Regions from separate parts of the Streptomyces sp. NPDC002403 genome, predicted to be linked through region 1. Evidence: riboswitches for the same ligand, from Rfam matches in the RefSeq annotation. Region 1 holds a riboswitch; the other holds the start of a gene.
The links. Region 1 has a riboswitch for S-adenosylmethionine ahead of ACWCPY_RS04310 (aminotransferase class V-fold PLP-dependent enzyme). Riboswitches for the same ligand answer to the same signal wherever they lie in the genome.
Positions count from the first base shown of each region.

Region 2: it holds a riboswitch for S-adenosylmethionine, as region 1 does, so the genes downstream of both, thrC (threonine synthase) here and ACWCPY_RS04310 (aminotransferase class V-fold PLP-dependent enzyme) in region 1, are expected to answer to the same signal.

Region 1 is NZ_JBSFBQ010000002.1:399,446-414,254, forward strand. It holds gene ctaD (aa3-type cytochrome oxidase subunit I) at 1-1,549, shown strand, start outside; gene ACWCPY_RS04270 (cytochrome c oxidase subunit 4) at 1,546-1,944, shown strand; gene ACWCPY_RS04275 (Ig-like domain-containing protein) at 2,071-3,327, shown strand; gene ACWCPY_RS04280 (response regulator transcription factor) at 3,386-3,787, opposite strand; gene ctaE (aa3-type cytochrome oxidase subunit III) at 3,975-4,595, shown strand; gene qcrC (cytochrome bc1 complex diheme cytochrome c subunit) at 4,658-5,467, shown strand; gene qcrA (cytochrome bc1 complex Rieske iron-sulfur subunit) at 5,464-6,516, shown strand; gene qcrB (cytochrome bc1 complex cytochrome b subunit) at 6,513-8,138, shown strand; gene trpD (anthranilate phosphoribosyltransferase) at 8,263-9,327, shown strand; SAM riboswitch class IV at 9,413-9,530, shown strand; gene ACWCPY_RS04310 (aminotransferase class V-fold PLP-dependent enzyme) at 9,706-11,082, shown strand; gene ACWCPY_RS04315 (Lrp/AsnC family transcriptional regulator) at 11,161-11,442, opposite strand; gene ACWCPY_RS04320 (rhomboid family intramembrane serine protease) at 11,439-12,191, opposite strand; gene ACWCPY_RS04325 (hypothetical protein) at 12,356-12,598, shown strand; gene ACWCPY_RS04330 (NYN domain-containing protein) at 12,635-13,996, shown strand; gene ACWCPY_RS04335 (NlpC/P60 family protein) at 14,281-14,809, shown strand, end outside.
Region 2 is NZ_JBSFBQ010000082.1:7,439-22,247, reverse strand. It holds gene ACWCPY_RS40100 (MoaD/ThiS family protein) at 391-669, opposite strand; gene thrC (threonine synthase) at 700-2,010, opposite strand; SAM riboswitch class I at 2,028-2,154, opposite strand; gene ACWCPY_RS40090 (glucosyl-3-phosphoglycerate synthase) at 2,309-3,265, shown strand; gene ACWCPY_RS40085 (alpha,alpha-trehalose-phosphate synthase (UDP-forming)) at 3,310-4,713, shown strand; gene otsB (trehalose-phosphatase) at 4,727-5,584, opposite strand; gene ACWCPY_RS40075 (DUF3263 domain-containing protein) at 5,649-5,909, opposite strand; gene ACWCPY_RS40070 (ABC transporter substrate-binding protein) at 6,075-7,340, opposite strand; gene ACWCPY_RS40065 (ROK family protein) at 7,812-8,744, shown strand; gene nagA (N-acetylglucosamine-6-phosphate deacetylase) at 8,744-9,898, shown strand; gene ACWCPY_RS40055 (1-phosphofructokinase family hexose kinase) at 10,069-11,031, shown strand; gene ACWCPY_RS40050 (class II fructose-bisphosphate aldolase) at 11,094-11,945, shown strand; gene ACWCPY_RS40045 (carbohydrate-binding protein) at 12,026-12,988, opposite strand; gene cdgB (diguanylate cyclase CdgB) at 13,141-14,784, opposite strand.

The DNA of each region.
Region 1 (14,809 bases):
GCTCTTCATGCGCGCCGAACTGGCCCGTCCCGGCACGCAGATCATGTCGAACGAGCAGTTCAACCAGGCGTTCACGATGCACGGCACGATCATGCTGCTGATGTTCGCGACGCCGCTGTTCGCCGGATTCGCGAACTGGATCATGCCGCTGCAGATCGGCGCGCCCGACGTGGCGTTCCCGCGGCTGAACATGTTCGCGTACTGGCTGTACCTCTTCGGTTCGGTCATCGCGGTGGCCGGCTTCCTCACCCCCCAGGGTGCGGCGGACTTCGGCTGGTTCGCCTACTCCCCGCTCTCGGACGCGGTCCGGTCGCCGGGTGTCGGCGCCGACATGTGGATCATGGGTCTGGCCTTCTCCGGCTTCGGCACGATCCTCGGTTCGGTCAACTTCATCACCACGATCATCTGCATGCGCGCTCCCGGCATGACGATGTTCCGCATGCCGATCTTCGTCTGGAACGTCCTGCTGACCGGTGTGCTGGTCCTGCTGGCCTTCCCGGTCCTCGCCGCCGCGCTCTTCGCACTGGAGGCGGACCGTAAATTCGGTGCGCATGTCTTCGACGCGGCCAATGGCGGGGCATTGCTCTGGCAACACCTCTTCTGGTTCTTCGGCCATCCAGAGGTGTACATCATCGCCTTGCCATTCTTCGGAATCATTTCCGAAGTGATTCCGGTGTTCAGCCGGAAGCCGATGTTCGGCTACATCGGTCTGATCAGCGCGACGATCGCCATCGCGGGTCTCTCCGTGACCGTGTGGGCGCACCACATGTACGTCACGGGCGGTGTGCTCCTGCCGTTCTTCTCGTTCATGACATTCCTTATCGCGGTACCGACCGGTGTGAAGTTCTTCAACTGGATCGGCACGATGTGGAAGGGATCGTTGTCCTTCGAGACACCGATGCTCTGGGCCGTCGGCTTCCTGATCACCTTCACCTTCGGTGGTCTGACCGGCGTGATCCTGGCATCGCCCCCGATGGACTTCCACGTCTCGGACTCGTACTTCGTCGTCGCGCACTTCCACTACGTCATCTTCGGCACCGTGGTCTTCGCGATGTTCTCCGGATTCCACTTCTGGTGGCCGAAGTTCACCGGCAAGATGCTGGACGAGCGGCTCGGAAAGATCACCTTCTGGACGCTGTTCGTGGGCTTCCACGGCACGTTCCTGGTGCAGCACTGGCTGGGGGCCGAGGGCATGCCGCGTCGTTACGCGGACTACCTCGCCGCGGACGGCTTCACCGCGCTGAACACGATCTCGACGATCTCCTCGTTCCTGCTCGGCCTGTCGATGCTGCCGTTCTTCTACAACGTGTGGAAGACCGCCAAGTACGGCAAGAAGGTCGAGGTCGACGACCCGTGGGGCTACGGCCGTTCGCTGGAGTGGGCGACCTCCTGCCCGCCGCCGCGGCACAACTTCCTCACCCTGCCGCGGATCCGTTCCGAATCCCCGGCGTTCGACCTGCACCACCCGGAGATCTCGGCGCTCGAGCAGCTGGAGCACCACTCCGAGGATGACAAGGCCCTCGCTGGCGGCAAGGAGGCCGGCAAGTGAAGATCCAGGGCAAGATGTTCATCTGGCTGAGCGTCTTCATCCTCGCCATGGCCATCACGTACGGCGTGTGGTCGAAGGAGCCGGCCGGTACCACCGCGCTCGTCCTGGCCTTCGGGCTGAGCGTCATGATCGGCTTCTACCTGGCCTTCACGGCCCGGCGGGTCGACGCCATGGCGCAGGACAACAAGGAGGCCGACGTCGCGGACGAGGCCGGCGAGGTGGGGTTCTTCTCCCCGCACAGCTGGCAGCCGCTCTCGCTGGCGGTCGGCGGTGCCCTCGCCTTCATGGGAGTCATCTTCGGCTGGTGGCTGCTCTACTTCTCGGCCCCGGTCATCCTGATCGGTCTCTTCGGCTGGGTCTTCGAGTACTACCGCGGTGAGAACCGCACCCAGTGACCCAGTGACACGGCGTCACCGCTCCACCTGACGGGGGGCCCGCACTTCTCCACCGAGAGGAGGGCGGGTCCCCCGTTCGCATGTACTCCGCGCGCCGGTACGGGCGAATCTCCATAGCGTGGGTTCATGAACCACAGCCCGCGCATCCGCCCCGCAGTGGGCAGCACTCTGCTGGTCGTGACCCTGGTCGCAGGTGTGACCGCCTGTGGCGGGTCCGGCGCTCACCCGCTCGCGGAGAAGCCGTACGACGCGGTGGACGAGATCTCCTCCAACGCGTCCGACGGCGACGAGAAGGTCGACCCCGGCAAGCCGCTGGAGGTCACCGTCAACGGCGACGACGACCGGATCACGGACGTGTCGGCCGTCGACACCACCGGCCGCCATCTGGCGGGCGAGCTCGACGCCGACGGGAAACGGTGGCACTCCTCCCTCCCGCTCGCCGCCGGCACCCGGTACACCGTCCGGGTCAGCACGGAGGACGACGACGGCGCCCCGGGCAGCCGTACGCTCGCCTTCGGGACGACCACCGCCAAGAAGCTCCTGAAGGTCGCCTTCGGCCCCCAGGCGGGCACCTACGGTGTCGGACAGCCCATCACGGCGGAACTCAGCGCTCCGGTCAAGGACAAGGTGTCCAGGGCCAACGTCGAGCGCGCCCTCAGGGTCCGCTCGAAGCCCGCCGTGACCGGCTCCTGGTACTGGGTCGACGACAAGACCCTGCACTACCGGCCCAAGGAGTACTGGCCGGCCAAGGCCACCATCGACGTCACCAGCGGCCTGGCCGGGGTGAAGGTCACCGACGCCCTCTACGGCGCCCCCACGAAACCCTTGAGGCTCACCACGGGGGACCGCATAGAGGCCATCACGGACGCCGCGGCGCACTCGATGACCGTCAAGCGCGACGGGAAAGTGATCAACACCATTCCGGTCACCACCGGCAAGCCCGGCTTCTCCACCCGAAACGGCGTCAAGGTCGTGCTCGGCAAGGAGTACCGCGTACGTATGCGCGGTGAGACGATCGGCATCGCGGAGGGCTCATCCGACTCCTACGACCTGCAGGTCTACTACGCGACGCGGGTCACCTGGAGCGGCGAGTACGTGCACGCGGCCCCCTGGTCCACCGGCTCGCAGGGGTACGAGAACGTCAGCCACGGCTGTACGGGCATGAGTACCAGCCAGGCCGAGTGGTTCTACAACACCGTGCGCCCGGGCGACATCGTCACGGTCGTGGGCAGCCAGGGCGAGACGATGACACCGTTCGACAACGGCTTCGGGGACTGGAACCTGTCCTGGGCCAAATGGCTGAAGGGCAGCGCCCTGCAGAAGAACACCACGCCGGACCGTACGGACACGATCCAGGCGGCGCGACTGCGCCCCGAGCTCTGACCGGACCGGGGAGTGCGCTGCCCCTCAGCGGGACCGCGGACGAGGCCGCGGCAGCCTCTCAGGCGTTCACGCAGTCCCTGCTGCGCAGCAGGGCGGCCAGGGCGTCCGCGAACTCGACCGGTTCGACCGGCAGGGTCACCGCGGCGTCCGCACGGCTCCAGGTGGCCAGCCAGGCGTCCTGCGGGCGCCCCATCAGCAGCAGCACCGGCGGGCAGTGGAAGATCTCGTCCTTGATCTGCCGGCAGACGCCCATGCCGCCCGCGGGCGCCGTCTCGCCGTCCAGCACGCAGACGTCGACGCCGCCGCGGTCCAGTGCCTCCAGGACGGCGGGCAGAGTGGCGCATTCCAGGAATTCCACCGGTGGCACATCAGCCGCGGGCCTGTGCCCGGCTGCCAGCCTCACCTGCTCACGGGTGTTGGCGTCGTCGCTGTAGACCAGGACCGTGGCGGTCGGCTGCATTGTTCCTCCGTGACATCTGTGTCTTCGGGGCTTTCCGGGCATGAACCGATGCGCGGATCGTACTCCGCCCGACGGTCGGTCAGCACCGCCCGGGACAGTGGTTCCATGGGCCGTTCGGGGAGGACACACCCGGCTGACACACCGAACGGCACCCCCCGGGGTGAGGGCGGGATAAGCGACCGACATAATGTCGGTCGTGGCGACAGCAACGACAGTAGAAACCGGGCACGCGCACCCGTCGGTCAATCGACCGAACCTCACCAGCGTCGGAACCATCATCTGGTTGAGTTCCGAGCTGATGTTCTTCGCGGCCCTCTTCGCGATGTACTTCACCCTGCGATCGGTGACGGGACCGGACCACTGGAAGGAAATGGCTTCGGCCCTGAACTTCCCGTTCTCGGCGACGAACACCACGATCCTGGTGCTCTCCTCACTCACCTGCCAGCTCGGCGTCTTCGCCGCGGAGCGGGGCGATGTGAAGAAGCTCCGTACCTGGTTCGTGATCACTTTCGTGATGGGTGCGATCTTCATCGGAGGCCAGGTCTTCGAGTACACCGAGCTGGTGAAGAAGGACGGCCTCTCGCTGTCCTCCGACCCGTACGGCTCGGTGTTCTACCTGACCACCGGCTTCCACGGTCTGCACGTGACAGGCGGTCTCATCGCCTTCCTGCTCGTTCTGGGCAGGACGTACGCAGCCAAGAGGTTCACCCACGAACAGGCGACCGCCGCCATCGTCGTGTCCTATTACTGGCACTTCGTCGATGTCGTGTGGATCGGCCTCTTCGCCACGATCTACATGATCAAGTAACCGGGCTCGAACCCGAACCACATCCAGCATCGACGCAGAAGATCCTGACACCGGGGTAATCCGTGAAAAAGCTCTCCGCACGACGACGCCATCCGTTGGCGGCGGTCGTCGTACTACTCCTCGCGCTGGCGGCCACTGGGGGGCTGTACGCCGCGTTTGCGCCCGCGAGTAAGGCGCAGGCCGACGAAACCGCCCAGTCCCTCGCCATCGATGAGGGCAAGAAGCTGTACTCCGTCGGTTGCGCCAGCTGCCACGGAACCGGCGGTCAGGGCACCACCGACGGGCCGAGCCTGGTCGGCGTGGGCTCCGCCGCCGTTGACTTCCAGGTCGGTACGGGCCGTATGCCGGCGCAGCAGCCCGGCGCCCAGGTGCCGAAGAAGAAGGTCATCTACAGCCAGGCGCAGATCGACCAGCTCGCGGCGTACGTCGCGTCGCTCGGCGCCGGCCCGATCATTCCGAACAAGAGCCAGGTCAGCCCTGAGGGTGCGGACATCGCCAAGGGTGGCGACCTGTTCCGTACCAACTGCGCGCAGTGCCACAACTTCACCGGTGAGGGCGGCGCGCTGACGAACGGCAAGTACGCGCCCAGCCTTGAGGGCGTGGACCCGAAGCACATCTACGAGGCCATGCAGACCGGCCCGCAGAGCATGCCGTCCTTCCCGGACACGACGATGCCCGAGCAGCAGAAGCGGGACATCATCGCGTACATCCAGACCGTCAACGGCGACCAGACGGAGAACCCGGGTGGTCTGAAGCTGGGCGGCCTGGGGCCGGTCAGCGAGGGGCTGTTCGCCTGGATCTTCGGGCTCGGCGCACTGATCGCAGTTGCCATTTGGGTCGCGGCCCACACCGCTAAGGCCAAGAAGTCATGAGTAGCCAAGAGATTCCAGAAGAGAACCTGCCCGCTGAGCAGGCCCCCGCGCACGACGCGGTAGAGACCGCGGGCGATCCGTTCGCCGACCCGGGGCTGCCGGCCCACAAGCCGCGCATCCAGGACATCGACGAACGGGCCGCGAAGCGCTCCGAGCGCGCCGTCGCGTTCATGTTCACGTTGTCCATGCTGGCGACGATCGGCTTCATCGCCTCGTACGTCATCTTCCCGGTCGACAAGATCGTGTACATCTGGCCCTTCGGCCATGTGAGCGCGCTCAACTTCTCCCTGGGTCTGACCCTGGGCGTGGCCCTCTTCGCGATCGGCGCCGGCGCCGTCCACTGGGCGCGCACGCTGATGTCCGACGTGGAGGTCGCCGACGACCGGCACGCCATCGAGGCGACGCCCGAGGTCAAGGCGAAGGTCCTGGCGGACTTCGCGGCAGGTGCCGAGGAGTCCGCGTTCGGACGGCGCAAGCTGATCCGCAACACCATGTTCGGCGCGCTGGCCCTGGTGCCGCTCTCCGGTGTGGTGCTGCTGCGCGACCTCGGTCCGCTGCCGGAGAAGAAGCTCCGCAACACCCTGTGGGCCAAGGGCAAGCAGCTCATCAACATGAACACGATGGAGCCGCTGCGTCCCGAGGACGTCGCCGTCGGTTCGCTGACCTTCGCCATGCCCGAGGGGCTGACGGAGGAGGCGGAGGACTTCCAGAACCAGATCGCCAAGGCCGCGCTGATGATCATCCGCATCCAGCCGGAGAACATCAAGGACAAGCGCGAGCGCGAGTGGGCCCACGAGGGAATCGTGGCCTTCTCCAAGATCTGCACCCATGTCGGCTGCCCGATCAGCCTGTACGAGCAGCAGACGCACCACGTGCTCTGCCCGTGCCACCAGTCCACCTTCGACCTCTCCGACGGCGCCCGCGTCATCTTCGGTCCGGCCGGTCACGCCCTTCCGCAGCTGCGGATCGGTGTGAACAGCGAGGGCAACCTCGAGGCGCTCGGTGACTTCGAAGAGCCCGTCGGTCCTGCATTCTGGGAGCGCGGATGAGTACTGCGACCGACACACAGCGCAAGGCGCCCGCCGGTGAGCGGGTGGCCGACTGGGCGGACGGCCGGCTCGGGATCTACTCCCTGGCCAAGGCCAACATGCGCAAGATCTTCCCGGACCACTGGTCCTTCATGCTCGGTGAGATCGCCCTCTACAGCTTCATCATCATCATCCTCACGGGTGTGTATCTGACGCTGTTCTTCCACCCGAGCATGAACGAGGTCGTGTACCACGGCTCGTACGAGCCGATGCAGGGCATCAAGATGTCCGAGGCCTACGCCTCGACGCTGGACATCAGCTTCGACGTCCGCGGTGGTCTGCTGGTTCGCCAGATCCACCACTGGGCCGCGCTGATCTTCCTGGCCGGCATGTTCGTGCACATGATGCGCGTCTTCTTCACGGGTGCGTTCCGCAAGCCGCGTGAGATCAACTGGCTGTTCGGCTTCCTGCTGTTCGTGCTGGGCATGTTCACCGGCTTCACCGGCTACTCGCTCCCGGACGACCTGCTGTCCGGTACGGGTGTCCGCTTCACGCAGGGCGCGATCCTGTCGATGCCGATCGTCGGGACGTACATCTCGATGTTCCTGTTCGGCGGAGAGTTCCCCGGTCACGACTTCGTCGCCCGGTTCTACTCGATCCACATCCTGCTGCTGCCGGGCATCATGCTCGGCCTGCTGGTGGCGCACCTGATCCTGGTCTTCTACCACAAGCACACGCAGTTCGCGGGTCCCGGCCGCACCAACAAGAACGTCGTCGGCATGCCGCTGCTGCCGGTGTACATGGCGAAGGCCGGCGGCTTCTTCTTCCTGGTCTTCGGCATCATCGCCGTCATCGCGGCCATCGCCTCGATCAACCCGATCTGGGCCATCGGCCCGTACCGCCCGGACCAGGTGTCCACCGGCGCCCAGCCCGACTGGTACATGGGCTTCGCCGAGGGTCTGATCCGAGTGATGCCGGGCTGGGAGATCAACCTCTGGGGTCACACGCTCGTCCTGGGTGTGTTCATCCCGCTGATGGCCTTCGGACTGGTGCTCGCGATCATCGCGGTCTACCCGTTCGTGGAGTCCTGGGTCACCGGCGACAAGCGCGAGCACCACATCCTGGACCGCCCGCGCAACGCCCCGACCCGGACGGCCTTCGGTGTCGCCTGGATCACCGAGTACGTCATCGTCTTCATCGGCGGTGGCAACGACCTGTGGGCCACGCACTTCCACCTGTCGCTGAACGCCATCTCCTGGTTCGTCCGGATCTTCATCTTCGTCGGACCGGTCCTCGCGTTCATCGCCACCCGGCGGATCTGCCTCGGCCTCCAGCGCCGCGACAAGGAGAAGGTGCTGCACGGGCGCGAGTCCGGCATCATCAAGCGCCTGCCGCACGGTGAGTTCGTCGAGATCCACGAGCCGCTCGGCCCCGAGCAGCTGCACACGCTCACCGCGCACGAGCAGTACAAGCCGGTCGAGATCGGCCCGACGGTCGACGAGAACGGTGTCGAGCGCAAGGTGTCGGCCCTGCAGAAGCTGCGGGCCCGGCTCAGCAAGGGTTACTTCGGCGAGGACAACCAGATCGCCAAGCCCACCGCCGAGGAGTACAAGGAGATCACCAGCGGCCACGGTCACCACTGATCGCCTGAACTGATCGCCACAGCGGGAGCCCCGTCCATTCGATGGACGGGGCTCTTTGCTGCCCCTGGCGCTCGATAGGGTGGAGGTCATCCCTTTTACCGGCTGTGGACCCCAGGAGCGGACCATGAACGTTGTGACCCCGATCGGCGGCGACAGCGTGGCGGACCGTACCTGGCCCGGCGTGCTGAACCCCCTGCTGCGCGGCGAGAACCTCACCGCCGACGACACCGCGTGGGCGATGGACCGCATCATGAGCGGTGAGGCCACCGATGTGCAGACCGCCGGGTTCGCGGTGGCGCTGCGGGCCAAGGGCGAGACGATCGACGAGGTGTCCGGCCTGGTACGGGCGATGTACGAGCACGCCAACACCATCCACGTACCCGGCCGCACGGTCGACATCGTGGGCACCGGCGGCGACCTCGCCAAGACCGTCAACATCTCCACCATGTCGGCGATCGTCATCGCCGGCACCGGCGCCAAGGTCGTCAAGCACGGCAACCGCGCCTCCTCGTCGGCGAGCGGCGCCTCCGACGTGCTGGAGAAGCTCGGCGTCAACCTGGACCTCTCCGCGCAGCGGGTCGTCGAGGTCGCCGAGGAGGCGGGCATCACCTTCTGCTTCGCGGTGAAGTTCCACCCCGCCCTGCGCTACGCGGCCAGGGCCCGCAAGGAGCTCGGCACGCCGACCACGTTCAACATCCTCGGGCCGCTCACCAACCCGGCCCGGGTGCGCTCCCAGGCCGTCGGTGTCGCCGACCTGCGGATGGCGCCCATCGTCGCCGGTGTCCTCGCCGAGCGCGGCAATTCGGCGCTGGTCTTCCGCGGCGACGACGGTCTGGACGAGCTGACCACGACCGCGACCTCCCGGGTCTGGGTGGTCCGGGACGGAGCGGTGCGCGAGGAGACCTTCGACCCGCGCGACGTCGGTCTGGAACTGGTGCCCGTGGAGGCCCTGCGAGGCGCGGACGCCTCGTACAACGCCGACGTGGCCCGGCGGGTCCTGTCCGGCGAGCGGGGGCCCGCCCGGGACGCCGTGCTGCTCAACTCCGCGGCGGCGCTGACGGCTCTCGACCCGACGGACGGCACGCTGGACGAGCAGCTCGCGGCCGGGATCGCGAAGGCCGCCGAGTCCATCGACTCCGGGTCGGCGGCGCGTGCGCTGGAGCGCTGGGTGGCGGCCAGCAACGCCTGAGACGGGCACAGATGTGGCGCAGGGCGCGGTCCGGATTCTGGACTGCGCCTTGCGCGCTTTCGTACGTATGGCAAGATGCTGGGCAGGTCATGAGTGACAGCGACTACGGCCCCGGCCCGCTGTCCGGCAACCCTCCGTCCGTGGCGGGGTGCCCCGGGTGAAGACCAGGCCGTAGGCAGCGAGGTCTGCGGCAAGCGCGGGCCCCTCGGCATCGGTGAATGCCAACCCCCGGGGTCCTGGTCCCTAGGGAGTCTCTTGTGAGCACGCGAATGCGATAGGGCCGTCGGCCCTCTTCCGCACACCCCTTTTCTCTTTTCCGCTGCGCTGCCGCGTATCCGCCGGCGCATGCGATTCGCCTGCCTCTTACGGGAGTTCGCCATGTCTGTCTTCACTGCTGCCGCCGACCAGTCGCTTTGTGCCCCTCTGCCGGTTCTGGGCAAGGATGTAACGGTTCCGCTGGTCACGGGTGGTGAGGTCACCTACGCCGCTCTCGATTACGCCGCCAGCGCCCCCGCCCTCCAGCGCGTCTGGGACGATGTCGCCGCGTACGCCCCGTACTACGGCAGCGTCCACCGTGGGGCCGGTTACCTCTCGCAGCTCTCCACGGACCTCTTCGAGAACAGCCGTGCCACCGTCGCGGAGTTCCTCGGCTGCCGCGCCGACGACCAGGTGATCTTCACCCGCTCGACCACCGACTCGTTGAACCTGCTGGCCGCGGTCGTCCCGGCCGACTGCCAGGTCTTCGTCTACGAGACCGAGCACCACGCCTCGCTGCTGCCCTGGCGCGACGCCCGGGTGACCTATCTGAACGCCCCGCGCACCCCCGCCCAGGCCGTCGAGACGCTGGAGCGCGCGCTCGCCGACCGCGAGCCCTACGGCCCCGCGCTGGTCTGTGTCACCGGCGCCTCCAATGTCACCGGAGAGCTGTGGCCGGTGAAGGAGCTGGCCGCCGCGGCGCACGCGCACGGTGCCCGGATCGTGCTGGACGCCGCGCAGCTCGCCCCGCACCACCCCGTCGACATCGCCGAGCTGGACGTCGACTGGGTCGCCTTCTCCGGACACAAGCTGTACGCGCCCTTCGGCTCGGGCGTCCTGGCCGGCCGGGCCGACTGGCTCCAGGCGGCCGAGCCCTACCTCGCGGGCGGCGGCGCCTCGCGCAAGGTCGCCCGCCGCACCGACGGCGGCGTGGACGTCGAGTGGCACTCCACCGCCGCCCGCCACGAGGCCGGTTCCCCCAATGTCATCGGCGTGTACTCCATCGCCTCCGCCTGCAAGGCGCTCACCGAGGCGGGCTTCGACAGCCTGGTCGCCCGGGAGCAGCACCTCGTGAACACGGTCCGGGCCGGCCTCGCCACCGTCCCCGAGGTCAAGGTGCTCTCGCTGTTCGGCGACGACGCCCCGCGGGTCGGCGTCATCTCCTTCGTGGTGGAGGGCTGGAACAGCTCGCACTTCGCCGCCGCGCTCTCCGCCGAGTACGGCATCGGGGTCCGCGACGGACTGTTCTGCGCCCACCCGCTGGTCCGCACCCTGCTGGGCAGCGACCCGCAGGAGGTCGGCGAGTGCGGCGCGCCGGAGGCCGAGCCTGGGGAGCGCTCGCTCAACGCGATCCGGGTGAGCTTCGGCGCCGGTACGCCGGACGAGCACATCGAGCGTTTCGTCCGCGCGGTCAGGGAGCTGGTCAGCGAGGGCGCCCAGTGGAAGTACCGCACCGAGGACGGCCGCTGCGTCCCGGACCGGGGTGCCGCGCAGCACTGACGGGCACACACAGCACTTCGGCGGGGGACGGGCAGCCCAGCCCGTCCCCCGCCGAAGTGTCACGTCGTGAAGGGGCGCCTACGCGTCGAGGCCGATGGCGAAGGCGGCCTCCAGGTCGTGCTGCGAGTAGGTACGGAACGCCACATGCGTGTCGGTGGCCTCGACTCCGGGGATCTTGCTGATCCGGCCGGGGATGACGTCGGCCAGGTCGTCGTGCCTGGCGACCCGGACCATGGCGATCAGGTCGTACGTACCGGTGACCGAGAAGACCTCGCTGACGCTGTCCAGCGCCGCGATGGCCTCGGCGATCTCGGGGATACGGTCCACGCTGGTTTTGATGAGCACGATCGCGGTGATCACGGCTGGCTTTCTCCCTCGGTGGCCGTGGCTGGTGTCTTCACTCTATCCGTACGCCGGAAACGTCCCCAGGCGTAGACGAAGCCCAGGGCGAAGCCCACCACATGGGCCAGATAGGCCACCCCCGGCCCCCCGTCGCCCGCGCCCTGGACCGCCAGCCACTGCAGGACGAACCAGAAGACCAGCACGATCCAGGCGGGGAAGCGCAGCGGCAGGAAGAAGAGGAACGGGAACAGGCTGGTGACCCGGGCCCTGGGGAACAGGTACAGGAACGCCCCGAGCACCGCCGAGATCGCCCCCGACGCCCCCACCAGCGTCTGGTCGGAGGTGGCGTGGGCGGCCGCGTAGGCGACCAGGGCGAGATAGCCGCAGATGACGTAGAAGAAGGTGAACCCGAGCCGGCCCATGCGTTCCTCGGTCATCGCGCCGAAGACGTACAGGAAGAGCATGTTGCCGAGCAGGTGCAGCCAGCTGCCGTGCACGAACAGGGCGGTGAGCGGGGTGAGCAGGGCGCGCGCCGAGCCCTCCCACAGCTCGCTGGGGATCACGCCCCAGCGTTCGAAGTACCCGGCCTGGGCGGCGAGCAGGGCGTCGGCGGTCCCCGGCACCGGGGCGAGGCCGGAGAGCGGGCTGATCACGAAGACCACGGCGCAGACCGTGATCAGGGCATGGGTCACCAGCGGGCCGCCCGAGGTGACCGTCCGTAGCAGCCCACCGGTCAGCCTGCCGGTCACAGCTCGCCGATCGATCATGAACAGAGCATGACGCAAGCGGAGGGAACGGGACAGACCGCCTCGCCGTGTCGGGGGGACGCGGCAAGGCCGTAGGGTTACGACAGGACATCCGCAGTTCGACGGCGCACCGCGAGATCCTTGAAGGCAAGGCAGCACGAGGCTCGACGAAAGAGGACGCAACGATGACGACGGTTCCCCAGCCGACCGACGGGACTCGCTGGCGCTGCACGCTCTGCGGAAATCTCACGCGCTTCGACGTGACGCGCTCCTCGAAGGTCGTCGAATACGTCCATCTCGACCTGGCCGGTGAGTCCAGCGTCGAGGAACGCGAGGTGGTCAGTGAGACCATCGAGTCGGTGCGTTGCCGGTGGTGCAACGCGGTGGACCAGATCGAACTGGTGGACAGGCCGGGTGCCGACTCCTGACGGAGCCGCGCCCACAGACATTTGGGGTGACGGATGGTGGAGCAGCCCGAGAGCGGCGCCGAGTCGGCCGAGGCGGCCGACGACGCCGTCGAGGCGCTCGACCGCCCGCTGCCCGAAGGCGTGCGGCGGCGGGTCGTCGCGCTGGTCTCGGACGCGTTCGGCGGCCTGACCGTCACCGAACTCCCCGCCCAGCTGCGGCAGTACGCCCGCTTCACCCCGAACCGGCGGGCCAAGTTCGCCGGGAACGCCATGGCGGCCGCCCTGGAGGGCGACGCGCTGTTCCGGCAGCGCATCGGCGAGCGGCTCAAGGAGGAGCAGCCGGAGCTGGCCGCCGCCCTGGAAGCCGGTGCTCCGCCCGCCGCAGCCGACCCCGTCGATGTGGCCGCGGCGGCCTATGTGCTGCGCCCGGCGGGCTGGGTGAAGCTGGTCGCCGCCGCGGGCGAGGAGGCCCAGCGCGCCGACGCCGAGCGCATCGACGAGGAGAGCCGCCGCGAGCTGGACCGGCTGCGCGAGGAGCTCGCCCGGGCCCGCTCGCAGACGAAGAGCGAGACGGAGCGGCTGCGCGGCGAGCTGGAGGCGGCCCGCAAGGAGGCCGAATCCCTTCAGCGCAAGCTGCGCAGTGCCGTCAACGAGGTCAGGCGCGGAGAGGCCGCGCTGCGCCGCAGCCGGGCCGAGACCGACACCGTACGGTCCGAGGCGGCCGCACAGGTCTCCGCGGCCGAGAGCGAGAGCCGTCGGCTCAAGGCGCGGCTGGGGGAGGCCGAGGCGTCGGTGGAGGCGGGCCGCCGGGCCGCCAGGGAGGGCCGCTCGGTCGAGGACATGCGGCTGCGACTGCTGCTGGACACGGTGCTCGACGCGGCGAGCGGACTCCGTCGCGAACTGGCCCTGCCGCCCTCCTCGCTCCGCCCCGCCGACGGTGTCGACGCGGTCGAGCCGGGCCGGATGTCGCCCAAGGACATTGCCGCCAGGGCCCTTTCGGAGACCGACCCGGCCCTGCTCGACCAGTTGCTCGCGCTGCCGCAGGCGCATCTGATCGTCGACGGCTACAACGTCACCAAGACCGGCTACCCGCAGCTGCCGCTGGAGAAGCAGCGGTTGAGGCTGCTGGGCGGGCTCTCGGTGCTCGCGGCGCAGACCGGCGCCGAGATGACCTGCGTCTTCGACGGGGCCGAGCTGGCGGCCCCGGTGCTGCTCGCGCCGCCGCGCGGGGTCCGGGTGCTGTTCAGCAAGCCCGGGGTGACCGCCGACGAGCTGATCCGCCAGCTGGCGCGCGCCGAACCTCCGGGCAGGCCCGTCGTGGTGGTCTCCACCGACCGCGAAGTCGCCGACGGAGTGGCGAAGGCGGGCGCCAGGCCCGTTGCGTCCGTCTTGCTCCTGAAGCGCCTTTCGCGCGTCTAGCGGCACTTGCCGGGTCTCGGCGGAAATCGGGGAACGGTCCGTCAGGCCGCAGCTACGCCCTGTGTGTCATGGGTAAAGAAGTGCAGCCCGTGATGAGATTTTTCGGGTGAGGATTTGAACTGATCACAAGTTGGTCACTAGGGTCGGGCCTCGAACCTTCGCACGGTTGATCACCCATCCGGGGTGACGGTGAAGGCACCGCCGAGTCCGTGGCATGCACGGAGCCGGGGATCCCAGTCCCCCACAGCCCGGTAGGCGGCTCGAGGAAGAAGGAGCTCGCCTCCGTGGCGTCCCACCGTCGTCCCAAACCGCCGAGCCGCGCCCGTGTGACCGTGCTCACCGCGACCGCCGCCGCGGCCGTGGCCCTGACCTCCCAGGCGGCCCACGCCGACCCGAAGCCCTCCAAGGGCGAGGTCAAGGCGAAGGTCGAGAAGCTCAACCACGAGGCCGGCGCGGCCAATGAGCAGTACTACGGCGCCAAGGAGAAGCAGCAGAAGCTGGAGAAGGAAGTCAGCGCGCTGCAGGACAAGGTGGCCCGCGGCCAGCAGGAGATCAACACGCTCCGCAACGGCCTCGGTTCGCTCGCCGCCGCGCAGTACCGCTCCGGTGGCATCGACCCGTCGGTGCAGCTCTTCCTCTCGTCCAACCCGGACACCTTCCTCGACGAGGCCTCGGCCCTCGACCAGTTGACGGCCAAGCAGACCGAGACCCTGGGGAAGATCCAGGAGAAGCAGCGGGTCCTCGCGCAGGAGCGCAAGGAGGCCCAGGACAAGCTCGGTGACCTCGCGGACGTACGCAAGTCGCTCGGCGCGA
Region 2 (14,809 bases), on a different contig from region 1:
GGACCGCACTTCGCGGACCCGGGTCAGAACTCACCCTCCGACAGGAGAGGGTGTGTGCGCCGGAACGCGTCGACCGCGGCTGAATGTATCTGCCCAACTGCCCTCTGCAACAGGTCAATCGGACGAGAATTCTCGGCAGAACCGAACGCCCGGATATGCGGAATTCATATGAATCCTGGGCAAGTCGGGCCGGGCAAAGGCGACTTATGCCTCAAGCGGATCGCGCACTTTGGCTGCATCTTGTCGTGGCCGGGCGCATTCTCGTATGCGGGCGGCACGGGCAGCTGGGGGGACTTCCCACACTCTACCCCGCTCAACCATGCAGAATTGCCCCCTCCGCGATTGAAGCGGAGGGGGCAATTCGATAACGCGGTGCGGTCGGACGGGGCGTCAGCAGCCGCCGGCCACGGCCGGGATGATCGAGATGCCGGCACCGTCCGGCGTGGCCGTCTCCAGACCGCCCTCGAAGCGCACGTCGTCGTCGTTGACGTACACGTTCACGAAGCGGCGCAGCTTGCCCTGGTCGTCCAGGACACGGGCGGCGATGCCCGGGTGGTTCTGCTCCAGGGACTCGATGACCTGGGAGAGGGTCGAGCCCTCGGCCGGGACCTCGGCCTGGCCGCCCGTGTAGGTGCGGAGGATGGTGGGGATGCGGACCTTGACGCTCATGGTGGGTGCCCTTCCTGGAGTCTCGGGTGATCAGCTGGTGGCGAGGCCGGCGGCGCGGAACGCGTCCAGGCTCGGACGGATCGTCGCGGTCGCCTGAGAGGTGTCGGCCACCGCGTCGAGGGTCTTGAGGCCGTCACCCGTGTTGAGTACGACGGTGGTCAGCGACGGGTCGATCAGACCGGCCTCGATGAGCTTCTTCGTCACGCCGACCGTCACCCCGCCCGCCGTCTCCGCGAAGATCCCCTCGGTGCGCGCCAGCAGCTTGATCGCGTCGACGACCTGCTCGTCGTTCACGTCCTCCACGGCGCCGCCGGTGCGGCGGGCGATGTCCAGGACGTACGGGCCGTCCGCCGGGTTGCCGATGGCGAGGGACTTGGCGATCGTGTTCGGCTTCTGCGGCCGGACGACGTCGTGGCCGCCCTTGTACGCGACCGAGACCGGCGAGCAGCCCTCGGCCTGGGCGCCGAAGAGCTTGTACGGCTTGTCCTCGACGAGGCCGAGCCTGATCAGCTCCTGGAGGCCCTTGTCGATCTTGGTGAACTGCGAGCCCGAGGCGATCGGGATGACCAGCTGGTCCGGGAGCCGCCAGCCGAGCTGCTCGCAGATCTCGTACGCCAGGGTCTTGGAGCCCTCGCCGTAGTACGGGCGCAGGTTGACGTTGACGAAGCCCCAGCCCTCGCCGAGCGGGTCGCCGATGAGCTCGGAGCAGAAGCGGTTGACGTCGTCGTAGTTGCCCTCGATGCCGACCAGGTCACCGCCGTACACCGCGGCCATGACGACCTTGCCCTGCTCCAGGTCGTGCGGGATGAACACGCAGGAACGGAAGCCGGCGCGGGCGGCGGCGGCGCCGACGGCACCGGCGAGGTTGCCGGTGGAGGAGCAGGAGAGGGTGGTGAAGCCGAAGGCGCGGGCGGCCTCGATGGCCTGGGCGACGACACGGTCCTTGAAGGAGTGCGTGGGGTTGCCGGAGTCGTCCTTGACGAACAGCTTGCCCTGCTCGACGCCGAGCTCACGGGCGAGGTTGTCGGCCTGGACGAGCTTGGTCCAGCCGGGGTTCAGGTTCGGCTTCTCGGCGACATCGGCGGGGACCGGCAGCAGCGGGGCGTAGCGCCAGATGTTGGCCGGTCCGGCCTCGATGCGCTTCTTCAGCTCTTCGGGGGAGCCGCTCGGCAGGTCGTACGCGACTTCGAGCGGCCCGAAACAGGACGCGCAGGCGAAAATGGGGCCGAGTTCGAAACGCTCGCCGCACTCGCGGCAGGAAAGGCCCGAGGCGGGACCGAGGTCGACGGCTTCGGCGTCGACGGAAGAATTGGTGCTTACTGCAACGGTCTGCGCAGCCATGATGGCGAGGCCCTTTCTCCTCATCTTCCTCGCGGCGCGTTTCGCCACGAGACGGAATTGGCACCTTCCTCACCGGACCTCACGGTCGGTGGGGGGGTTGCCGGGACTTCAACGGGCCGTTCCCTCAGTCCCTCTGGATGAGCGCTGTGGCACCGGATCTTCGATCCGGGCATTTATCGGCGGACGGACCCCGGCATGCGATGGTCGTCCGCGTTGTTCAAGACTGTAACCGAAGCACCGGACTGTTGAGATAGTCGTCCGAACCGCGAGATGGATCACATACAGGGGAGTATCGACCGTGCTGGAAGAGGTCGAGTGCTGGCTGGCCAGGCGTTCCTGGTCGGCCGCCGACCGCCCGCTGGACCGCCTCCTGGCCGCCAGGGCCGCGGCCGGGGAAGCGGGCCGCGGGAGCGTCAGCGTCGTGCTGCCCGCACTGAACGAGGAGGCGACGGTCGGCGAGATCGTCGCGACGATCCGGCGCGAGCTGATGGAGAAGGTCCGGCTGGTCGACGAGCTGGTGGTGATCGATTCCGGTTCCACCGACGCCACCGCGGAGGTCGCCCGGGAAGCCGGCGCCCGGGTGGTGCACCGCGACGCGATACTCCCCCGGATACCGGCCGTGCCCGGCAAGGGCGAGGTGCTGTGGCGGTCGCTCCTGGTCACCAGCGGTGACATCGTGTGCTTCGTCGACGCCGACCTGAAGGACTTCTCGGCGGACTTCGTCTCCGGCATCGTCGGCCCGCTGCTGACCGACCCGGACGTGCAGTTCGTGAAGGCGATGTACGACCGCCCGTTCGGCGACACCACGGGCCAGGGCGGTCGCGTGACCGAGCTGGTGGCCCGTCCGCTGCTCAATCTGCACTGGCCGCGGCTGGCCGGTTTCGTCCAGCCGCTGGGCGGCGAGTACGCCGTACGCCGCTCCCTGCTCGAACGGCTGCCCTTCCCCGTCGGCTACGGCGTGGAACTGGGCCTCCTGGTCGACGCGCTGCACACCGTGGGGCTGGACGCGCTGGCCCAGGTCGACGTGGGGGTGCGCAAGCACCGCCACCAGGACGGGCAGGCGCTCGGCCGGATGGCGGCGGCGATCTACCGGACCGCTCAGCTGCGGCTGTCCCGCGGCCACTTGGTACGCCCGGTGCTCACCCAGTTCGAGCGCGGCGCGAACGGCTTCGTACCGCGCACCCATGCCGTGGACACCGAGGAGCGGCCCCCGATGTGCGAGATCGAGGAGTACGTTTCACGCCGCGCGGCCTGACTTCGCACGTTTGGGCGGTTCGTGATCGGGCTAGATTCCGCAACATGGTCTCCGAGCACGAAGCCCAGCCCACTGTCCAGCCCTGCGCCCAGGTCCTCGTCGCCTCCAACCGCGGCCCGGTGTCCTACACCCTGGGGACGGACGGATCGCTCGACGCGAGGCGGGGCGGCGGCGGGCTCGTCTCCGGGCTGAGCGCCGTCGACGACAAGCTGTGGGTGTGCGCCGCGCTCGGTGACGGGGACCGGGAGGCGGTCCGGCGCGGGGTCGGCGAGCCGGGCGTGCGGATGCTCGACATCGACGCGGACGTCCACGCCGACGCGTACAACGGCATCGCGAACTCGGTGCTCTGGTTCGTCCACCACATGCTGTACCAGACACCGCTGGAGCCGGTCTTCGACGCGGAGTTCCGGCGGCAGTGGGCCTCGTACGAGGCCTACAACCGGGCCTTCGCCGAGGCGCTCGCCGAGGAGGCCGGGCCGGGCGCCGCGGTGCTGGTGCAGGACTACCACCTGGCGCTGGTGCCGGGCATGCTCCGCGGGCTCCGCCCCGACCTGCGGATCGGCCATTTCTCGCACACCCCGTGGGCGCCCGTCGACTACTTCCGGCTGCTCCCCGACGACATCGCCGAGCAACTGCTGCACGGCATCCTGGGCGCGGACCGGGCGGCGTTCCTGACCCGGCGCTGGGCGGACGCGTTCATCGGCTGCTGCACCCAGATCCTGGGCGGCACCGGGCGGACCAGGATCGGGGTGCACGGGCTCGGCGCGGACGCGGACTTCCTGCGCCGTCGGGCGCACGAGGCGGATGTGGACGAGCGGATGGCGGCACTGCGCGAGCAGACCGGCCCCGGCCGGAGGACGATCGTACGGGTGGACCGGACGGAACTGTCCAAGAACATCGTGCGCGGGCTGCTCGCGTACCGCGCGCTCCTGGACGAGCGGCCCGAATGGCGCGAGCGCGTCGTCCATGTCGCCTTCGCCTACCCCTCCCGGCAGGACCTCGCGGTGTACCGGGACTACACGGCCGAGGTGCGGCGGGTCGCCGACGAGATCAACGCCGTGTACGGCACGGAGGGCTGGACGCCGGTCGTGCTGCACGTCAAGGACGACTTCGCCCGCTCGCTCGCCGCGTACCGGCTGGCCGACGTGGCGCTCGTCAACCCGATCCGGGACGGTATGAACCTGGTCGCCAAGGAGATCCCGGTCGTCTCCGACCACGGCTGCGCGCTGGTGCTGTCGCGTGAGGCGGGGGCGTACGAGGAGCTGGGCAGCGACGCGGTCGTGGTGAATCCGTACGACGTCTCCGCGACGGCGGCGGCGCTGCACGAGGCGCTGACGATGGCGGAGGACGAGCGGGCCGCGCGCACCGACCGCCTGGCCGCGGCGGCGGTCGCGCTGCCGCCGCAGCAGTGGTTCCTGGACCAGTTGGACGCGCTGCGGCGGGAGTGAGCCGCCGGGCCGGTCAGATCCGCCGGGCCAGCGCCGCCAGGAAGGCGACGACGTCGCCCGGCCCGCCCAGCAGCAGATCGGCGCGTTCGGCCAGTTCGGGCACCTCCGCGCTGCCGCTGCAGACCAGCAGGCCGGGGATGCCGTCGGGGCCCTCGGCGCGGAGCTTCTCCACCGCGGCGTACGCGGCGAGGTCACCGAGGTCGTCGCCCGCGTACAGCACGGACTCGGCGTCCGTCTCGCGCAGGTACTGGGCGAGTGCCACACCCTTGTCCATGCCGGGCGGGCGCAGCTCCAGGACCAGCCGGCCCGGCTCCACGATCAGTCCGTGCCGGGCGGCGAGCTCACCGAGGGGGGTGCCCAGGGCCTCGAACGCGGCCTGCGGGTCGGCGGCCCGGCGGGTGTGGACGGCGATCGCCCGGCCCTTCTCCTCGATCCAGGTGCCGTGCCAGGAGCCGGACCTGTCCAGCACGCCCGGGAGTTCGGCGCGGGCCGCGGCGATGCCGGGGTGCGGGGCGGGGGCGTGGACGGTGCCGGACACGGCGTCCCAGCGTTCGGCCCCGTAGTGGCCGAGGACGACGAGGTGGTCGAGGCCGGGAACTCCGGCGAAGCCGCCGTGCCGGACCGCGACGCCGGCCGGGCGGCCGGTGATCACGGCGATGGAGGCCACTTCCGGGGCGAGTGCGGCGAGGGCCTCGACGGCGCCGGGGTGGGCGCGGGCCTGTTCCGGGTCCGGGACGATGTCGGCGAGGGTGCCGTCGAAGTCGAGCGCGATGACGGCGCGGTCGGGGCGCGCGAGGATCGCGGCGAGGGCCTCACGGCCGGGTCGGGTGGTGGGAGTCGGGAGCGCGGCTGCTTCGGGGTTGCTGCCCATGGGGGGAGCCTATAGCCGGGGCGGGGAGTTGGGGGCGGGTGTGCCGGAGTGCCTGGTCCGGCGCTCAGCGGCGTCCGCGTCTCGCGTCTCTCACCCGGCGCAGGCGGTTGACCGTCACCGGGTCCTCCGCCAGGGCGCGGCGGTCGTCGATCAGGGCGTTCAGGAGCTGGTAGTAGCGCGTGGGCGAGATGCCCAGCTCTTCGCGGATCGCCCGCTCCTTCGCCCCGGGGCCGGACCACGACTGCCGTTCGACGGCGAGCACGGCGCGGTCGCGGTCGCAGAGGCCGTCCGGTTCGTCGTCGGGGCCATTCGTGGAGGCGGTCATATCAGCCAACCTATCGCCCGTCCGCAGGGCCGCCACCCCGCCGGAGCAGCTCCTGGGCCTCGCGGTGTCCGGCCGGATCCGGCCTGATCCGAACGAAAGACCCCAGGGCCTCTCGTTTGGATCATGCCGGGCTCGCGGGATCTGGCCTGATCCAAACGAAAGACCCTAGTCCGCCGCGGCCGCCGCGGCCGAGTCGCGGGCGATCTTCCCCAGGACGCTCCTGGGGCTGCCGTTCGGCTCGACCGCCCTGCCGATGTTCTCCTTGATCGACTCGCTGGACCGGGCCCAGGACCTCTTGCCGTACGGGTAGAACTGCGAGTCCGGCAGCGCGGCCAGGAACTTCCACAGCGGCTTGTACCTGGTGTCGGACTCCATGGCCGCGGAGGCGCTGTCGGTGACCGGGAGCAGGTCGTACTCGTCGGCGAAGTCGATGACGTTCTTGTCGGTGAACAGATAGTCGAAGAACTTGCGCAGCTGCACGCGGTGGCCCTGCTGCTTGAAGCCCATGATCCAGTCGGCCACGCCCAGCGAGTTCTTGCCGGGACCGCCGATGCCGGGCATCGGGACCATGCCGACGGAGACGCCCTTGCGCTCGGCCTCCTGCATCAGCGTCGGGTGCCCGTTCAGCATGCCGACCCGGCCGTCGGTGAACGCGTCGAACGCCTTCTGGCGGTCGAGCTCCCCGGGGGCGGTGGGACCGACGAGTCCCTTGTCGACCAGATTCGTCTTCAGCCAGTCGAAGGTCCTGATGTTCTCGTCCGAGTCGATCTCGTACGAGCCGCTGTCGTCGATGTAGCCGCCGCCCCCGCCGAGCAGCCACATCATGGTCTCGGCCTGGGACTCCTCGGGGCCGAGCGGCAGCGCGAACGGGTAGGTCACGCCACGCTGTCCGAGCACCGCCGCGTCGTCGCGTATGTCGTCCCAGGTCCGCGGGGCGTCGAGGCCCGCCTGCGCGAAGTACTTCTTGTTGTAGAAGAGCAGCCGGGTGCTGGCGACGAACGGCAGTCCGTACTGGGTGCGGTCCACGCTGCCCGCCTCGGCGAGGGACGGCAGGAAGTTGGCCTGGGTGCGGATGGACAGCACCTCGTCGGCCCGGTAGAGCTTGCCGGCCTTGGCGTAGTCGGCGTACGAGCCGATCTGGGCGATGTCGGGGGCCTGCCCCTTCTTCACCAGCGCGGCGACCTCGCGGTCGATGTCCTTCCACGAGTAGACGCTGACGTCGACCTCGATGCCGGGGTGGGTCGCCTCGAAGCCCTTGACGAGCCCGTCCCAGTACTTCCGGGAGCTGTTGGCCGGGCCGGTGCCGTAGTCGGCGGCGACGAGCCTGAGTGTGACGTCCCCCGGGCCGCTGTCACCGCCGCAGCCCGACAGTGTCGCCGTCATGCCCAGCGCGGTCACGGCCGCGGTCAGTACCCGGTAGCGCAGCTGCACAGCCAGACCGTCCTCATCCGTCGCGTCATCCGTGCCGCCACGCCGTCGTGGGGCCGTTGAATGAGGTGCGATCCTGCCCCAGGCCGTTGCCGATGGTCTACACCAAAGCGGTATCGCTTTCGCAACGCAACCGGCCGGTGCCCGGCGCCGCGCATCCGAGATGCGTTGCCCCGAACTGCGCCTGCCGCTGGGCAGGTTGCGGCGCGGGTGCCCCGGTGCGGTCCCTCCTGCTGATTCACGGCCATCGCGTACGCGGCGCCGCGCGGTCCGGCGGAGTCGAAGGGGTACGACCCTGACCACCCGCGCGACCTCTCGCGCAGCGTGATCCTTTCGCCCCGAGGCGTCCGGGGACGGCCCGGTTCCCGCGCCGCCCACGTGTCGCGCGTTTCATTGCCGGGATTTTGTATGGATCCGCAACAAACCGGGATAGTGGACTAGACCTTTTTGCCTCCTCGGGCGAAACTGTTCCCCGTGAAACACGTCATCGCCCTCGATGTGGGCGGCACCGGAATGAAGGCCGCACTGGTCGGGGCCGACGGCACCCTGCTGTACGAGGCGCGGCGGGCGACAGGCAGAGAACGCGGCGCCGAAGCGGTCGTGGAGTCGATCCTCGACTTCGCCGCGGACCTGCGGGCGTACGGCGAGGAGCACCTCGGCGAGAGCGCCGTCGCGGCCGGTGTCGCCGTGCCCGGCATCGTCGACGCCGAGAACGGGATCGCGGTCTACGCCTCGAACCTGGGCTGGCGCGACGTACCCATGCGGCAACTGCTCGGCGAGCGGCTCGGCGGCGTCCCCGTCGCGCTCGGCCACGACGTACGCACCGGCGGGCTCGCCGAGGGCCGGATCGGCGCGGGCAAGGGCGCCGACCGCTTCCTCTTCGTACCGCTGGGCACCGGCATCGCCGGGGCCATCGGCATCGCGGGCACCATCGAGGCGGGCGCGCACGGCTACGCGGGCGAGATCGGGCACATCGTGGTCCGGCCGGACGGGCCGGACTGCAGCTGCGGACAGCGCGGCTGCCTGGAGACCCTGGCCTCCGCCTCCGCCGTCAGCCGCGCCTGGGCCGCCGCGTCCGGCGACCCCGAGGCGGACGCCGCGGACTGCGCGAAGGCCGTCGAGTCCGGCGACCCGGCGGCGGTGGAGGTCTGGCGCAACGCGGTGGACGCGCTCGCCGCCGGACTGGTCACCGCGCTGACGCTGCTCGACCCGCGCACCCTCATCATCGGTGGCGGGCTCGCCGAGGCCGGGGAAACCTTGTTCACACCACTCCGTGCGGCCGTCGAGGAACGCGTCACGTTCCAGAAGCTGCCCCACATCGCCCCGGCGGCCCTCGGGGACACCGCCGGATGCCTGGGCGCAGGGCTGCTCGCCTGGGATCTTCTCTCCACGGAGGTATCCGCCTGATGGCCGGACGCGCAGACAGCACAGTTCTCGCAGGTGCCCGGGTGGTGCTTCCCACCGGGACCGTCGAGAACGGCCGGGTGATCGTCGAAGGCACCCGGATCGTGGGCAGCGCGGCCGAGGACGCCCGGACCCTCGACCTGAGCGGCCACTGGGTGGTCCCCGGCTTCGTCGACATGCACAACCACGGCGGCGGCGGCGCCTCCTTCACCTCCGGCACCGTGGACGAGGTCCTCACCGGCATCCGCACCCACCGCGAGCACGGCACCACCACGCTGGTCGCCTCCACCGTCACCGGCGAGATGGACTTCCTCGCCCACCGGGCCGGCGTCCTGTCCGAGCTGGTGGAGCAGGGCGACCTGGCCGGCATCCACTTCGAGGGCCCGTTCATCTCGCCGTGCCGCAAGGGCGCGCACAGCGAGGACCTGCTGCGCCACCCGGACCCGGCCGAGGTCCGCAAGCTGATGGACGCGGCGCGCGGCACCGCGAAGATGTTCACGCTCGCCACCGAACTGCCGGGCGGCATCGACTCGGTGCGGCTGCTCGCCGAGCACGGCGTCATCGCCGCGATCGGGCACACCGACGCCACGTACGAGCAGACCGTCGAGGCGATCGACGCGGGCGCCACCGTCGCCACGCACCTCTTCAACGCGATGCCGCCGCTCGCCCACCGCGAGCCCGGCCCGATCGCCGCGCTTCTGGAGGACGAGCGGATCACCGTCGAGCTGATCAACGACGGCACGCATCTGCACCCCGCGGCGCTGGAGCTGGCCTACCACCACGCGGGCGCCCACCGCGTCGCGCTGATCACCGACGCCATGGACGCGGCCGGCTTCGGCGACGGCCTCTACCAGCTCGGCCCGCTCGCGGTCGAGGTCAAGGACGGCGTCGCGCGACTGGTCGAGGGCAACTCGATCGCGGGCTCCACGCTCACCCTGGACACCGCCTTCCACCGGGCCGTGACCGTCGACCGGATCCCGGTCGGCGACGTGGTGCAGTCCATCTCCGCCAACCCGGCGCGGCTGCTCGGCGTGTACGACCGGGTCGGCTCGCTGGAACCGGGCAAGGACGCGGACCTGGTGGTCCTGGACGAGGACTTCGCGCTCAAGGGCGTCATGCGCAAGGGCGAATGGGTCAAAGAGCCCCTGATCGGCTGATCTGCCCCGTTATTGACGGTGAGTCGAATACGTAACGAAGAGACGGCGGTTGGCCCACAGGTCTGGGCCGACCGCCTCCTTTTTGGCATGATCGCCTGGAAAACAGCCAGAGAAAGCGCATTCCGTCCACGGTTTCGCGCTTGGGAGCAGGGATCGAGGGAGCGGCCGCGGTGATCCTCACGGTCACACTGAATACGGCACTCGACCTGACGTACGGCGTCCCGGAACTCGTCCCGCACGCCAGTCACCGCGTCAGCGACATGTCCGAGCGACCCGGCGGCAAGGGACTCAATGTGGCCCGGGTGCTCTCCGCCCTCGGCCACGAGACGGTGGTCACCGGCTTCGCCGGAGGCTCCACCGGGGCGGTGCTCCGCGAACTGCTGGCCGGCCTGCCCGCGGACGCCCCCGCGCCCACGACGGCCCCCGCGCCGGTCACCGACGCCCTCGTCACCGTCGCCGGGAACACCCGCCGCACCATCGCCGTCGTCGACCGGGCGACCGGCGACACCACCCAGCTCAACGAACCCGGCCCGCTCGTCACCGCCGACGAGTGGACCGCCCTCCTCGGCCGGTACGAGGAGCTCCTCGCCGGGGCCGACGCCGTCGCGCTCTGCGGCAGCCTGCCGCCCGGCATCCACGTCGGCGCCTACGCCGAACTGGTCCGCGCGGCCCGCGCCGCCGGTGTCCCCGTACTCCTGGACACCAGCGGCGAACCGCTGCGCCGCGGCATCGCCGCCCGCCCCGACCTGATCAAGCCGAACGCCGACGAGCTCGCCCAGCTCACCGGCTCCCGCGAACCGATGCGCGCCACCCGCGACGCCCGCCGCCGCGGCGCCCACGGAGTCATCGCCTCGCTGGGACCGGACGGCATGCTGGCGGTCACCCCCGACGGCACCTGGCAGGCGACGCCGCCCGCCAAGGTCCTGGGCAATCCGACCGGCGCGGGCGACTCCGCGGTGGCCGGGCTGCTGTCCGGCCTCGTCGAGGGGCTGAGCTGGCCGGACCGGCTGCGGCGGGCGGTGGCACTGTCGACGGCGACCGTGCTCTCCCCCACGGCCGGCGACTTCGACCGCGCGGCGTACGAGGAGCTGCTGCCGCGCGTCGGCATCGAGGAACACGCACCGGCGGCCTGAGAGGCCGCGCCCGTCCCGGACCGGCCCGTCCGCCGGTCCGAAAGAAGTAGCAAGAGGTCAGCATGCCGCTCGTCAGCACCGGTGAACTCGTCTCCGCCGCCCAGGCCGAGGGACGCGGGATCGCCGCCTTCAATGTCATCACGCTGGAGCACGCGGAGGCCATCGCGGCCGGCGCGGAGCGCGCCGGAGCCCCCGCCATCCTCCAGATCTCCGAGAACGCCGTGAAGTTCCACGGCGGACGGCTCGGTGCGATCGCCGCCGCGGCCGCCGCCGTCGCCCGCGCGTCCAGCGCCCCGCTCGCCCTCCACCTCGACCATGTCGAGTCCGTGGAGCTGCTCCACCAGGCGCACACCGAGGGCTTCGGCTCCGTCATGTTCGACGCGTCCAAGCTGTCGTACGAGGAGAACGTGCGGGCCACGGCCGAGGCGGTGGCCTGGGGCCACGAGCGCGGCATCTGGATCGAGGCCGAACTCGGCAAGGTCGGCGGCAAGGAGGGCGAGGCCCCGCTCGACGCCCACGCCCCCGGCGTCCGTACGGACCCGGCCGAGGCCGCCGCGTACGTCCGCGACACCGGGGTGGACGCGCTGGCCGTCGCCGTCGGCTCCTCGCACGCGATGACGGAGCGCACCGCCGCCCTGGACCACGAGCTGATCGGCCGGCTCCGCGAGGCCGTCCCGGTCCCGCTGGTGCTGCACGGCTCCAGCGGCGTCCCGGACGAGGAGATCCGCCAGGCCGTCGCCTCCTCCGGCATGGTCAAGATCAACGTGGGCACGGCCCTGAACACCGCGTTCACCGGTGCGGTGCGGGCGTACCTGGCCGAGAACACCACGGGCGTGGACCCGAGGAAGTACATCGCCCCGGGACGCGAGGCGATGGCCGCGACGGTGGCGGGCTTCCTCGCACTGATGGGCTGACGACCGGACCGCGTGATCAAGAACGGTCCGGCCCCATCGCCCGGGCGGGGCGATGGGGCCGGACCGTTCTCGTCATACGCTCAGCGCTTCTGCTGACCGGCCTTCAGCGACAGCTGGTCCAGGTTGGCGTCGCACTGGTCGCCGTCGTTGCAGGAGATCATCAGGGTGTTCGCGCCCTTGTTGAGGTTGACGTAGGCGAACGTCGTCGTCCAGCCCTTCTCCAGGTCACCCTCGGGAGCGTTGGCGTAGTTCTTCATGTTGATGCCGCGGGGGGCCTCGGAGTTGACCGTGAGGGACGTCTTGGCGTCCTTGCCCGGCACGCCGTACGTCACGAACAGCGTGTACGGACCGGCCTCCGGCACCTCGACCGACCAGGTGGCCGACCTGCCGACCTCGTTCAGGTTGATGTACTGGCCGTTGGCGCTCTTCGCGCCCTTGGTCGTGTTGTCCAGCTGGGCCGTGCCGCCGAGCTTCAGCGTCGCCGCGTCCTGCTTGGGCAGCTCGGCCGGGGCCTCGGAGCTGGCGGACTGCTGGGGCTTCGGGGACTCCTCGACCTGGCCGCCGGGACCGGCGGAGGAGGTGGCCTCTTCCTTCTTCTTGTCCTTGCCGTCGCCCGTGATCAGCGCGGCGCCGATGCCGATGAGCACGACCAGGACCACCGCGACCGCGGCGATCAGCAGGCCCTTGGTGTTGGGGCCGCCACTGCCGGAGGAGCCGCCGGACCGGCCGCGGCCGCCCTGCTGCGGGGACTGCGCGGTGCCGCCGGGGTAGGTCTCCGGGGCGGCGTACTGGGCGTTCGGCTGGCCGTACGCCTGCTGCTGGCCGTACGCCTGCTGCGGCGGCACCTGCTGGCCGTACTGACGCTCGCCGACGGTGCGTACCTGGTTGTACGAGGTACGGGGCACCCCGGGCTGGCCCACCGGCGGGTAGCCGTAGCCGCCCTGCCGCGGCGGCTGGGCTCCTGCCGCCTGTCCGTCCTCGTACAGGTAGCCGAACGGATCGTCGTCCTCGGGCGTGTTTGCGCCGTTGTTCCCGGCCGTCATCCCTGGGTCACTCCTCACCATGTCGCCAGCCGTCGCCGAATATTGCCAGCCGTGGCCGACCGGCCGAGCCTACCCCGAACGGCCCACACCAAGAATTGCCGTCGCGGGTGGTGGACCGGCGGCGGAGCGCGGGGGCAGCGCCGCCGTGAACGTCAGCCGGCCCTGCGGTGAACCTTGGAGCGGGACCGCTTCTCCACGTACATCCGCTGGTCGGCGGAGCGCAGCACCTCTTCGGCGGTCATGCCGCAGGCGGCCCAGCCGATGCCGAAGCTCGCCCCCACCCGCACCGCTCTGCCGTCGACCCGGATCGGCGGAATGATCGCGTTGCGCAGGCGTACGGCCAGGTCGGCGGCGTCCGCGTCGCCGAGCCCGTCGGCGAGGACGACGAATTCGTCACCCCCGAGCCGGGCCACGGTGTCGCCGTCGCGGACACAGGTGGTGAGCCGGCGGGCGACCTCGATCAGCACCGCGTCACCGGTGTGGTGGCCGAAGCGGTCGTTGATCGACTTGAAGCCGTCGAGGTCGCAGAAGAGGACCGCGAGCCCCTTCGCCCCGTCGTCGTGCTCGGTGTCGGGGGCGACGGCGTGCACATGGTGGTCGAAGGGGCCGCCGGGTGCCGCGTCGACCTCGTAGCCGTGCGTCCGCGCGTCCGGGTCGTCGAGGTCGCCGTAGGCCGCGTCCAGCGCCTCCACCGGGGTGGTGGCCGCCGCGTTCGGTCGCTCGCAGAGCCGGGCGCTCAGCCGGGAGCGCAGCTCGGCGCTGTTGGGCAGGCCGGTGAGCGCGTCGTGCGAGGCCCGGTGCGCGAGGTGCAGCTCGTGGCGCTTGCGCTCCTCTATGTCCTCGACGTGGGTGAGCAGGAAGCGGGGGCCGTCCGCGGTGTCGGCGACGACGGAGTTGCGCAGCGAGACCCAGAGGTAGGTGCCGTCGCGCCGCCCGAGCCGCAGCTCGGCGCGGCCGCCCTCGGCCGAGGTGCGCAGCAGGGTGCCGATGTCCTCGGGGTGGACGAGGTCGGCGAAGGAGTAGCGGCGCAGCACGGACGCGGGCCGGCCCAGCAGCCGGCACAGGGCGTCGTTGGTGCGCAGCAGCCGGCCGTGCTGGTCGCCGCCCATCTCTGCGATGGCCATGCCGCTGGGCGCGTACTCGAAGGCCTGGCGGAAGGACTCCTCGCTGGCCCGCAGCGCCTGCTGTTCCCGTTCCAGACGGACCAGCGCCCGCTGCATGTTTGCTCGGAGCCGGGCGTTGCTGATCGCAATGGCGGCCTGTGACGCGTACATCTGGAGGGCCTCGCGGCCCCAGGCGCCGGGGCGGCGGCCGTTGCGCGGGCGGTCCACGGAGATGACGCCCAGCAGATCGGCACCGCCGCCGGAGGCGTACATCGGGGCGTAGAGGCGGTCCTGGGGGTGCCACTCGTCCTCGAAACGGGGGTCGGGCCCGTCGGTGTGCCACTGCGGTACGTCGTCGTCGAGGAGGACCCAGCCGTCGGTGTGGGGTATGAAACGGAGCTCGTCCCAGGCCTGCCCCATGGTGAGCCGGCGCTCCCAGGAGGCGCGCGAGCCCACCCGGCCGGTGATCAGGGCTTCCGCCGCGCTGTTGCCCGCGAAGGCGGCGACCACGAGATCGCCGTCGGGGCGGACCAGGTTCACGCAGGCCAGCTCGTAGCCGAGACCGGTGACGATTCCGTCGGCCACGGTCTGCAGTGTGTCGGCCAGGCTCCGCGCCGTGTTGAGATCGGCCACGGCCTGATGCAGCTGCCGCATCGTCGCAAGACGGACGTACGGCTCCGACTCGGCCTCCATTGCTCGCACTCCCCGAGACCTCGAC